Regions from separate parts of the Pseudoalteromonas sp. 23_GOM-1509m genome, predicted to be linked through region 1. Evidence: riboswitches for the same ligand, from Rfam matches in the RefSeq annotation. Region 1 holds a riboswitch; the other holds the start of a gene.
The links. Region 1 has a riboswitch for cobalamin ahead of N523_RS0117265 (TonB-dependent receptor domain-containing protein). Riboswitches for the same ligand answer to the same signal wherever they lie in the genome.
Positions count from the first base shown of each region.

Region 1 (4,432 bases):
CCATTTTACAAGCGGCTACACAGCGTTTGCGCCCTATTATTATGACCTCCCTAACAACGGTTATGAGTGCCGTACCTTTGGTGTTGGCTTCCGGCCCAGGCTCGGAAAGTAGAATGGTAATTGGTGTGGTGGTATTTACTGGCGTAACGGTGGCAACCATACTAACTCTGTTTGTGGTGCCAGCCGCTTATTACGCACTAGCGCGAAATACACAATCACCTGAGTTTTTACAACAAAAACTTGATAAGCAAGCCGCTGAAAAACCGCTTAAAGAGATCTAAGTCACTCAGAGCGTCGTAACTAGCTGTTACGGCGCTTTATTCAGTGCACATATCCCTAACAATTGAGGAAGTACTTATGAGTTCGACCACACAAGTAGCAACACTCGGCGGCGGCTGTTTTTGGTGTATTGATGCAGCATTTAGGCGTGTAAAAGGTGTACTCAGTGTTTGCTCTGGTTATACTGGTGGACATACTGATAACCCAACATACAAAACTATTTGCACTGGCAACAGTGGCCATGCAGAGGTAATTAAGGTTGAATTTGATGCCAGTGTTATCAGCTTTGAAACCTTACTCGCGATGTTTTTTACCCTACACGATGCCACACAACTAAATCGCCAAGGTAACGATATAGGCACTCAATACCGCAGCGTTGTGTATTATCATAATGAGCAACAACAAGTACAAACACAGGCAGTTATTGCAGAGCTGCAAAGTCATGTTAGCGAACCTATAGTGACTGAGGTGAGCCCAGCAACCACTTTTTACCCCGCAGAGCACTACCATCAGGACTATTACAATGAAAATCCTGAGCAGGGCTATTGCAGTATTTTAATTGCACCCAAATTACATAAGTTTGAAACCGAATTTAGCGAGTTTTTAAACGGGTAATATATTAAAAAGCCCGATTTAAATCGGGCTTTTGTATATTAATAAACACTATATTAGCGATTAAAACTGATAATTTGCCCCTACAAAGAAAGTTCTTCCTGCGCTGTTATAACCTAATAGCTTACCACTGGCAGCAAAGCCCGTCGCAGCAGTAAAATATTCTTTATCAGTAATATTCTCTATTCGAGCAGCTAACGACAAATTATCTAGCAACTGGTAATTGGCTGCTATATTAAATACCGTATAAGCAGCGAGCTCCGAGTCATAATACGCAATCGAAGGACGCGATGAGCGATATTGCATATCCAAGCTGGCATCAAAATCACCCCATGTTTTAGCGAGTTGATAATTAAACGATTCAGAAGGTCTACGTGGTAAATCGGTATTCGTTTTTTCATCTGTAGCGTCTAAAAAGCTAAAGTTAACCGAGTGTTCAAAGCCTAGCGCTGAAAACTCTGCCGACAGCTCAAATCCCTGCATAGATACTTTATCTATGTTAGTGGCAATATATTTACCTGAGTCTGCATCATAATTATTACTAATCAAATTATTGATACGGTTATCGAAAATAGCAATATCATAACGGCCCCATTGGGTTTCTAAAGTTATACCAAGCTCATTATTTAAGGCTTCTTCAGGTTTAATATTATTGTTTGGTAAATAGTACGGGCTGTTAGTCACAAACGCATTAATTAACGAAGGAGCTCTAAATGCAGTACCGTGATTTAAACGTAGTGTTACATAGTTATTTGCTTTGTAACCAAGTCCTGTACTGTAAGTGTTTGCACGGCCATGGAAGTCATAATCATCGGTTCTAACAACCGCATTTGCTAACCATTTGTTATGGCTATAAAACGCGCCTATAAACAACGCCTTATTATCGCGTTTTTCTTCTGATGACGTTGCTGACGAGTTTGATAAATCCTCAGATAAATAATTAAAGCCACCCGATATATCAAGTTCTTGAGTAAGGGTATAACGCCCTCGATATTCAAACTCAACACGCTCTGTGCTATACACTTGCTGCACATCGGTACCTGTTTGGGTATTTTCTTCTTGCGAAACGCTCACCGAAGTACTTTGGCTATATACATCAGAGGCTTTGTTCCAGCCTAGCTTAGCGGTGTAATTTTCAAAGTCGTAGGCATCGTTACCCCATGCATTATCATATTGTGCTTCGCCTTCACTATACTGAGATTGCAGGCTCAACTGGCCTAGTTCAGCAAGCTCATAAGCTAAATTAAAGCCAATGTTTTTATTTTTGTAGCCATCATCATCATGATCTTTTGTGTACTCAGCCGCTGGATCTTTGCCAGTAACATCAAAACCATCCGTCTCTTCGTAGCCTAAATTATAATTAAAGCTAAGCGCCTCTTTTACAAGCCCACCAGCAAGCTGATAATTACTGTAGCTATGGCTGCCTAAAGTAGCCGAAAGCGAGTTATTTGAGGCTTTACGGGTGATAATATTAATTACTCCGGCTACAGCGTCTGAGCCATAAATAGCCGCTCTGGCACCTTTTATAACTTCAACACGCTCGATACTGTTAACTGGAATATTCGTCAGCGATACACTACCTGAGCTTGCATCGCTCACTCTTACACCATCAACCAGTACTAAGGTATATTTAGCGCTGGCCCCGCGAACAAATATATCTGCCTTTTGACCTAACCCACCATTACGGACAATATCTATCCCAGCTATGGTATTTAATATTGCAGGTAAGTCTCGATAATTCGCTTTTTCACTATCAGCGCGGTCGATAACTGCCACACTTGCTAATACATCATTTATAGGTTGTTCAAATTTATTAGCAGTTACTGTTATTGTTTCGATTGATTGTTCTGCAGCAGATACAGAAATAGAGAGTACAGCCGAAATGGCCACACCCAGTGCGGTTTTATTTAACATCATGTCCCCTATCTTTGCCCACCGCAAAGATGTTAGTAAGTAAGATTAAATCAAGGCCGGTCTCCGGACTCAGTTACCATAATTTAATACAGCATAACTTTACCGTTGCGGGGGCAGTGTTGGGATTGACTTCATCAATGAAAACGCACCAACTTCCCGATTATCCTACTAAAAAAATCACACCATTGAAGTGTTTAGCAAGCACCTTGAAAATAGGCTGCTATTGTTATCTGTTTACTAAAAAAAGTCAACGGACGTCTAAACATCTAAAAATCCAAAGATTCAAGGTTCTGGATACGGGGTTCGGGGTTCGGGGTTCGGGGTTCGGGGTTCGGGGTTCGGGGTTCGGGGTTCGGGGTTCGGGGTTCATCATAGATTTAAAAATAAAAAAGCCAAACAATATAACGTGTTTGGCTAAATACATGTTGCTTTGAGCTCAGCGCCTATAGTGCCGAGCTCGAGGCAATAAATTAATCGCGGAAGTTTTTAAACTGAAATGGTTGACCTAAATCAGCAGTGCGTACAACTTGCATAGCCGCTTGTAAGTCATCACGCTTTTTACCTGTTACGCGAACTTCTTCACCTTGAATGGCCGCTTGTACTTTTACTTTAGAGTCTTTGATGGCTTTTACTACTTTTTTAGCCATGTCTTTTTCGATACCCTGTTTAAGTGCAACGTTACGAAAAACATTTTTGCCCGCACGAGAAATATCTTGTAGCTCTAAGCTTGCAACATCCATCCCACGTTTAGAGATTTTACTCGCTAAAATATCAAATAACTGCATTACCTGAGCATCTGCTTCAGCTTTTAATTTAATTGTTTTATCGTTTAGCTCTATTGATGCATCAACGCCTCTAAAATCAAATCGCGTTTCTAGTTCACGGTTGGCGTTATCAACCGCATTTTTTGCTTCGTTCATTTCTACTTCAGATACAATATCAAATGAAGGCATAGCGTTCTCCTAACTATCTAATCTTAATTTTATGCCGCAATTATAACGTTAAAATGATAAATCTTTACATTTTTCTGCATTTTGTTCAGGTGCGATACTAAATTAGTTTGATATACTGAGGCTTCTTTTTTATACGATTTTAGGAATTTTCGTGACAAGGCGTGTTTACCAAGCAATTTTTTTAATTAGTATTGTTGCGTTTACCTTCTTATTTGCTAAAGAGGTAAAGGGCGCGGCAAACTTATTTCCGCATGTTGATAAAGTAGCGCATTTTGGTATCTTCTTTTTACTTGCCATTATTATGGATAAAGCGTTTAAACTCCCATTATATGCACAAATACTATTACTCGCTGGTTACGGTGCAGCAATAGAAATTATGCAAGATAGCCTTCCTTACAGACAAGCATCACTGGCCGATTTTGTTGCCGATTTTATTGGTGCAGCGAGCTACTTTTTAGCTAAAGCCCTGTTAACACTGCGTAAAAAGAAGCATTATGGCTAACATACTTGTTGTAGGTGATGGCGCTATTGGCTTGTTATTTAGCCATTTTTTAGCCAAGCATCACGCTATATATATACTTACTCGAAAAGGCACAGTTAATACTCGCTTTTACAGCCACAGTAACGCTGCGTCTGAAAAAATTAACGCCACTTTTATCTCACAAGAGCAGTTA
Region 1 covers NZ_KI912434.1:355,701-360,132, forward strand. Annotated here, with positions in the region: gene N523_RS0117255 (efflux RND transporter permease subunit) at 1-281, shown strand, start outside; gene msrA (peptide-methionine (S)-S-oxide reductase MsrA) at 358-894, shown strand; gene N523_RS0117265 (TonB-dependent receptor domain-containing protein) at 955-2,805, opposite strand; cobalamin riboswitch at 2,843-3,008, opposite strand; gene N523_RS0117275 (YajQ family cyclic di-GMP-binding protein) at 3,276-3,758, opposite strand; gene N523_RS0117280 (VanZ family protein) at 3,910-4,260, shown strand; gene N523_RS0117285 (ketopantoate reductase family protein) at 4,253-4,432, shown strand, end outside.

Region 2 (4,432 bases), on a different contig from region 1:
ATTTTGGTAAAGCGGCAGAAAACCTATATATAACGCAGTCTGCGGTGAGTTTTAGAATTCGCCAATTAGAGCAGGGCTTAGGCGTAAATTTATTTATTCGTCAGCGTAATAATATACAACTCACTGCACCGGGTGAGCGTTTGTTACCGCATGCGCAAATGATTATTACTGGGATGCAAAGAGCCAAAGTGGATGTTGCACTTGCAGATAATATGCATAAGCAAATTAGCTTAGCAGGTACGCCTAATATTTGGGATGCATTTTTACAGTTTGGTATTACAAATATTGTATCGGCGATGCCTGGTGTATCGCTGGTGGCAGAAGTGAAAGCGCAACAAGAAAGCACTCGCTTATTGTTGGAGCGCACCCTTGATTTAGCTATTTTATTTGATCCTCCTAAAGTTGATGAACTTGTGGTTGAACGTATTTGTGAACTGCCCATTATTCCGGTGAGTGGTTACGATACGGCAACCAGTGATAACTTTTTTGATAATCAATATGTGTATGTTGATTGGGGAACCACGTTTTCTCTTTGGCATGCGCGTCAGTTTACCGGTAAAACACCGCCTTATTTTAGAACCAGTACAGGGCGTATAGCGCTTGATTTAATACTGCAATGTGGCGGTAGTGCGTTTATTCCACAGGTATTAGTTAAAGATCATTTAGAAAAAGGCGAACTTTTTCATGTAAAAGGGGTAGAAAATACCTCAAGAGATGTATTTGTTGCCTATCATAGAGATAACGAACAGAAAGAGTTGATAGAAACCTTGGTTAATTTGTTGTCGCAAATGACACCGAGTTTATTGAAACAAAGTAAGTAGTCGGTAGGCAGTTTATTTTACATGTTATTTTGATTTCAGATTTAATGCAGTTTTATTAACTTAAAAAGACAAAAATGTGTCCTTTGTAATATTTTTGTCATTTAGTGGTGACACACTGCTGCTGTTTTAAAAATTAGTCTATTGTGATTATCGAGGAAATAACATGAAATTTGCAAAATCGAGCTTATGCTTAGCCCTACTTAGTGGTTTATCTTTTAATGCACTTGCAGAGGTAGACATTTACGGTAAAGCAAATGTAACCGTTCAATCATCTGACGATGGTGAAGGGTCGTTTACTGAAATTAAAAGTAATGCATCTCGTTTCGGACTTAAAGGGTCTGAAAAAATTTCAGACGGTTTAGAAGCGGTTTATAAGTTTGAATTTCAGGTTGATGTGTCTGATGCCGATTCTAAAGGTGATGACGACAATATTTCAGCGCGTAATCAATATGTGGGCTTTAAAGGCGGATTCGGTCAGGTTGTGATAGGCCGCAACGACACCGCGCTTAAGCAAGCGCAGGGGAAACTAGATCTTTTCAACGATCTTGAAGGTGATATAAAAAATACCTTTAAAGGTGAAAATCGTTTAGGTAACTCAGTATCTTATGCTTCAAACTCATATGAAGGTTTTAAAGTATTAGCGTCATTTATTGCAGAAGACGACGTAGATGCCAAAAATGGCTACTCAGTGGCGTTAACTTACGGTGATGCAGGCCTTAAAAAGAGCGCAGTATATGCTGCCATTGCTGCTGATAGCGAAGTCAATGGTTACGATGTAGTGCGTGCAACAGTTCAAGGTAAAATTGAAGATTTTAGACTTGGCGCAATGTACCAAACACAAGAAAAAGTAGATGGCAGCGCTGAGGCTGACGGTTACTTAGTGAATGCAGCTTACCTTATGGGTAGCAACACTTTCAAAGTGCAATACCAAACAATGGATTTTGATGACAGCGATGATAAAAGCGCGATATCGGTAGGTGTTGACCATAAACTAAACAAAAACCTTAAAGTATTTGGTTTTTACTCAAGCTTTGATATGGACAACAATGTTGACCAAGATTACCTAGGTTTAGGTATGGAATATAAGTTTTAACTAAACCTTAGTTAAAACACTCCCTTTTAACCGCACTCAGTTGAGTGCGGTTTTTTTTGCTTTAAATTATTTACTTATCTGCGCATAATAGCCAAGCATTTGGAATGAGGTGTAACTCCTCAACTATTCCCGTAACTGTGATCAGTTTTACTGTAAGTCAGATACAAATGCCTTAAAACTTCATATAACGAGCGGGTTAACTCATTTTCTTTTTGGTACGTATTAGTACTGAGTGTGGGTGTTTCCCTGCCTAGGATAATTTTTTGCACACTCACACCTCTTTAAACTTACCGCTTTTAACCGTTAACAACGTTTCTTGGCGAGTGGACAATACGTTAATTCTTAAGCACATTAATGTGAGCATTGAGCGTGGTAAATTTATTGGTTTAATTGGCCCTAATGGGGCAGGAAAGTCGAGTTTACTGCGGTGCTTATATCGATTTAATCAGCCATCAGCAGGCGACATTAAATTTAACGATACCGATATTTGGCAGCTAAAAAGTGAAGACTATGCCAAGCAAGTTGCGGTAGTGCTACAAGAAACACCGTCGCAATTTAATCTCTCGTTATTCGATGTTGTAGCTCTAGGGCTTACCCCGCATAAAACGCTATTTAGCTCGACCACCCAAGCAGATAAACAAAAAATAGCGCAGGCTATTAGTCGTGTTGGGCTTGAATCTCATAGCAATCAGTCATTTGACTCACTATCTGGCGGTGAAAAGCAACGAGCGCTTATTGCCAGAGCGATTGTGCAGCAACCACAGCTACTCATTATGGATGAACCCACAAGCCACCTGGATGTTAAATATCAAATTCAATTAATGGAGCTGGCTAAATCTTTGGGCATTACTGTGTTTGCTTCATTTCATGATTTAAATTTAGCGGCAGCCATGTGCGATGAGTTAGTGGTTATTAAAAACGGAGAAATCGCTAGCGCGGGAAAGCCTAATAAGGTGATCACCGAGCAAATGCTTGATGAGGTTTTTGGTGTTTGCACGCAAGTTAATACTCACCCTCAAACGGCGTCCAATGGCGAGTCTATTCCCCATATTACCTATTATTATGGATACCAATAACATGGCGATTATGTCTAACCATGGTGTGGCGTTAATTATTGCACTGTTATGCGCTGTATTTAGTTTATTTGTGGCATTGAGCTTTGGTGCTGCCCCTACCTCGCTCGCAGATGTATACCATAGCTTAACTTTTTCAAGCGAGGCCTCATTTACCAGCCGCATTATTATTGAATTAAGAATGCCACGTACGTTACTGGCTTTTTTGGCCGGCAGCGGCTTAGCGATTGCTGGATTGATATTACAAACAGTTACTCGTAATCCATTGGCTGACCCTTATTTGTTTGGTATTTCGTCGGGAGCATCATTAGGAGTCGTAGTATTAATGGCTTTTGTTGGAATAGGCGCAGGCATTGCGCTATCAGCAGCAGCCTTAATTGGCAGTTTAGTAGCAATGGGGTTATTAATTTTAATTGCTGGCAGTCAACGCAACGCCCAAGTTGAGTCGATGTTATTGGCTGGGGTGGCCTTATCATTTTTATTTAGCGCCTTTACCAGTTTGTTACTTTATTGGAGCGATCCGCAGGCCGTCGCGGCTATTTTATTTTGGACTTTGGGAAGTTTTGCTAGGGCGCAATGGCCGTCACTGTTATTACCTGCCTTGGTCATCATTACATGTACAGTCATTATGTTAGGTTTTAGACGCCAACTTAATGCCATGTTGTTAGGTGATGAAAGCGCAACAACGCTTGGTGTACGGGTGCATCGCTTTCGAATTTTAATGCTTATTTTAAGCTCATTGATCACAGCCGTATTGGTTGCTATGTGTGGCGGAATTGGCTTTGTTGGCTTAATGGTGCCGCACATAGTGCGCTTTTTTATCTCTCAAGGCAGCAGCGTTGGATTATTAATGACCGGATTAGTCGGGGGCATATTTATGGTATGGGTCGATGTACTGGCACGTTCATTACTCGCTAACCAAGAGCTGCCAATAGGGGTGATCACGGCGGCTATTGGTAGTCTATTCTTTTTAAGTATCTTGTATTTTCGTAAGCGCCAGCTGGTGGGTAAATAATGAAAACATTAATGGTACAAGGTACCACCTCCGATGCGGGTAAAAGCACCTTAGTGGCAGCACTTTGCAGAGTGTTTGCTAACCAAGGGGTTAATGTTGCACCGTTTAAACCACAAAATATGGCGCTCAATAGTGCCGTAACGCACGATGGTGGCGAAATTGGCAGAGCCCAAGCATTACAAGCCATAGCCGCAAAAGTTGAACCTGAAATCGACTTTAACCCTATATTACTCAAACCCAATAGTGATACCGGCGCACAAGTTATTATTCATGGTAGAGCTATCAGCAATATGGAAGCCGATGCTTACCATGACTACAAAAAAGTGGCTATGGATGCAGTATTAACCTCGCATAAGCGTTTAGCTAAACGCTTTGATTTATTACTGGTAGAAGGGGCTGGCAGCCCAGCCGAAATTAATTTACGCGCAAA
Region 2 covers NZ_JADO01000008.1:268,004-272,435, forward strand. Annotated here, with positions in the region: gene N523_RS0101210 (LysR family transcriptional regulator) at 1-821, shown strand, start outside; gene N523_RS0101215 (porin) at 985-1,914, shown strand; cobalamin riboswitch at 1,964-2,101, shown strand; gene N523_RS0101220 (ABC transporter ATP-binding protein) at 2,178-2,990, shown strand; gene N523_RS0101225 (FecCD family ABC transporter permease) at 2,992-4,002, shown strand; gene N523_RS0101230 (cobyric acid synthase) at 4,002-4,432, shown strand, end outside.
Region 2: linked by a shared signal. The riboswitch ahead of N523_RS0101220 (ABC transporter ATP-binding protein) and the one ahead of N523_RS0117265 (TonB-dependent receptor domain-containing protein) in region 1 are both predicted to bind cobalamin.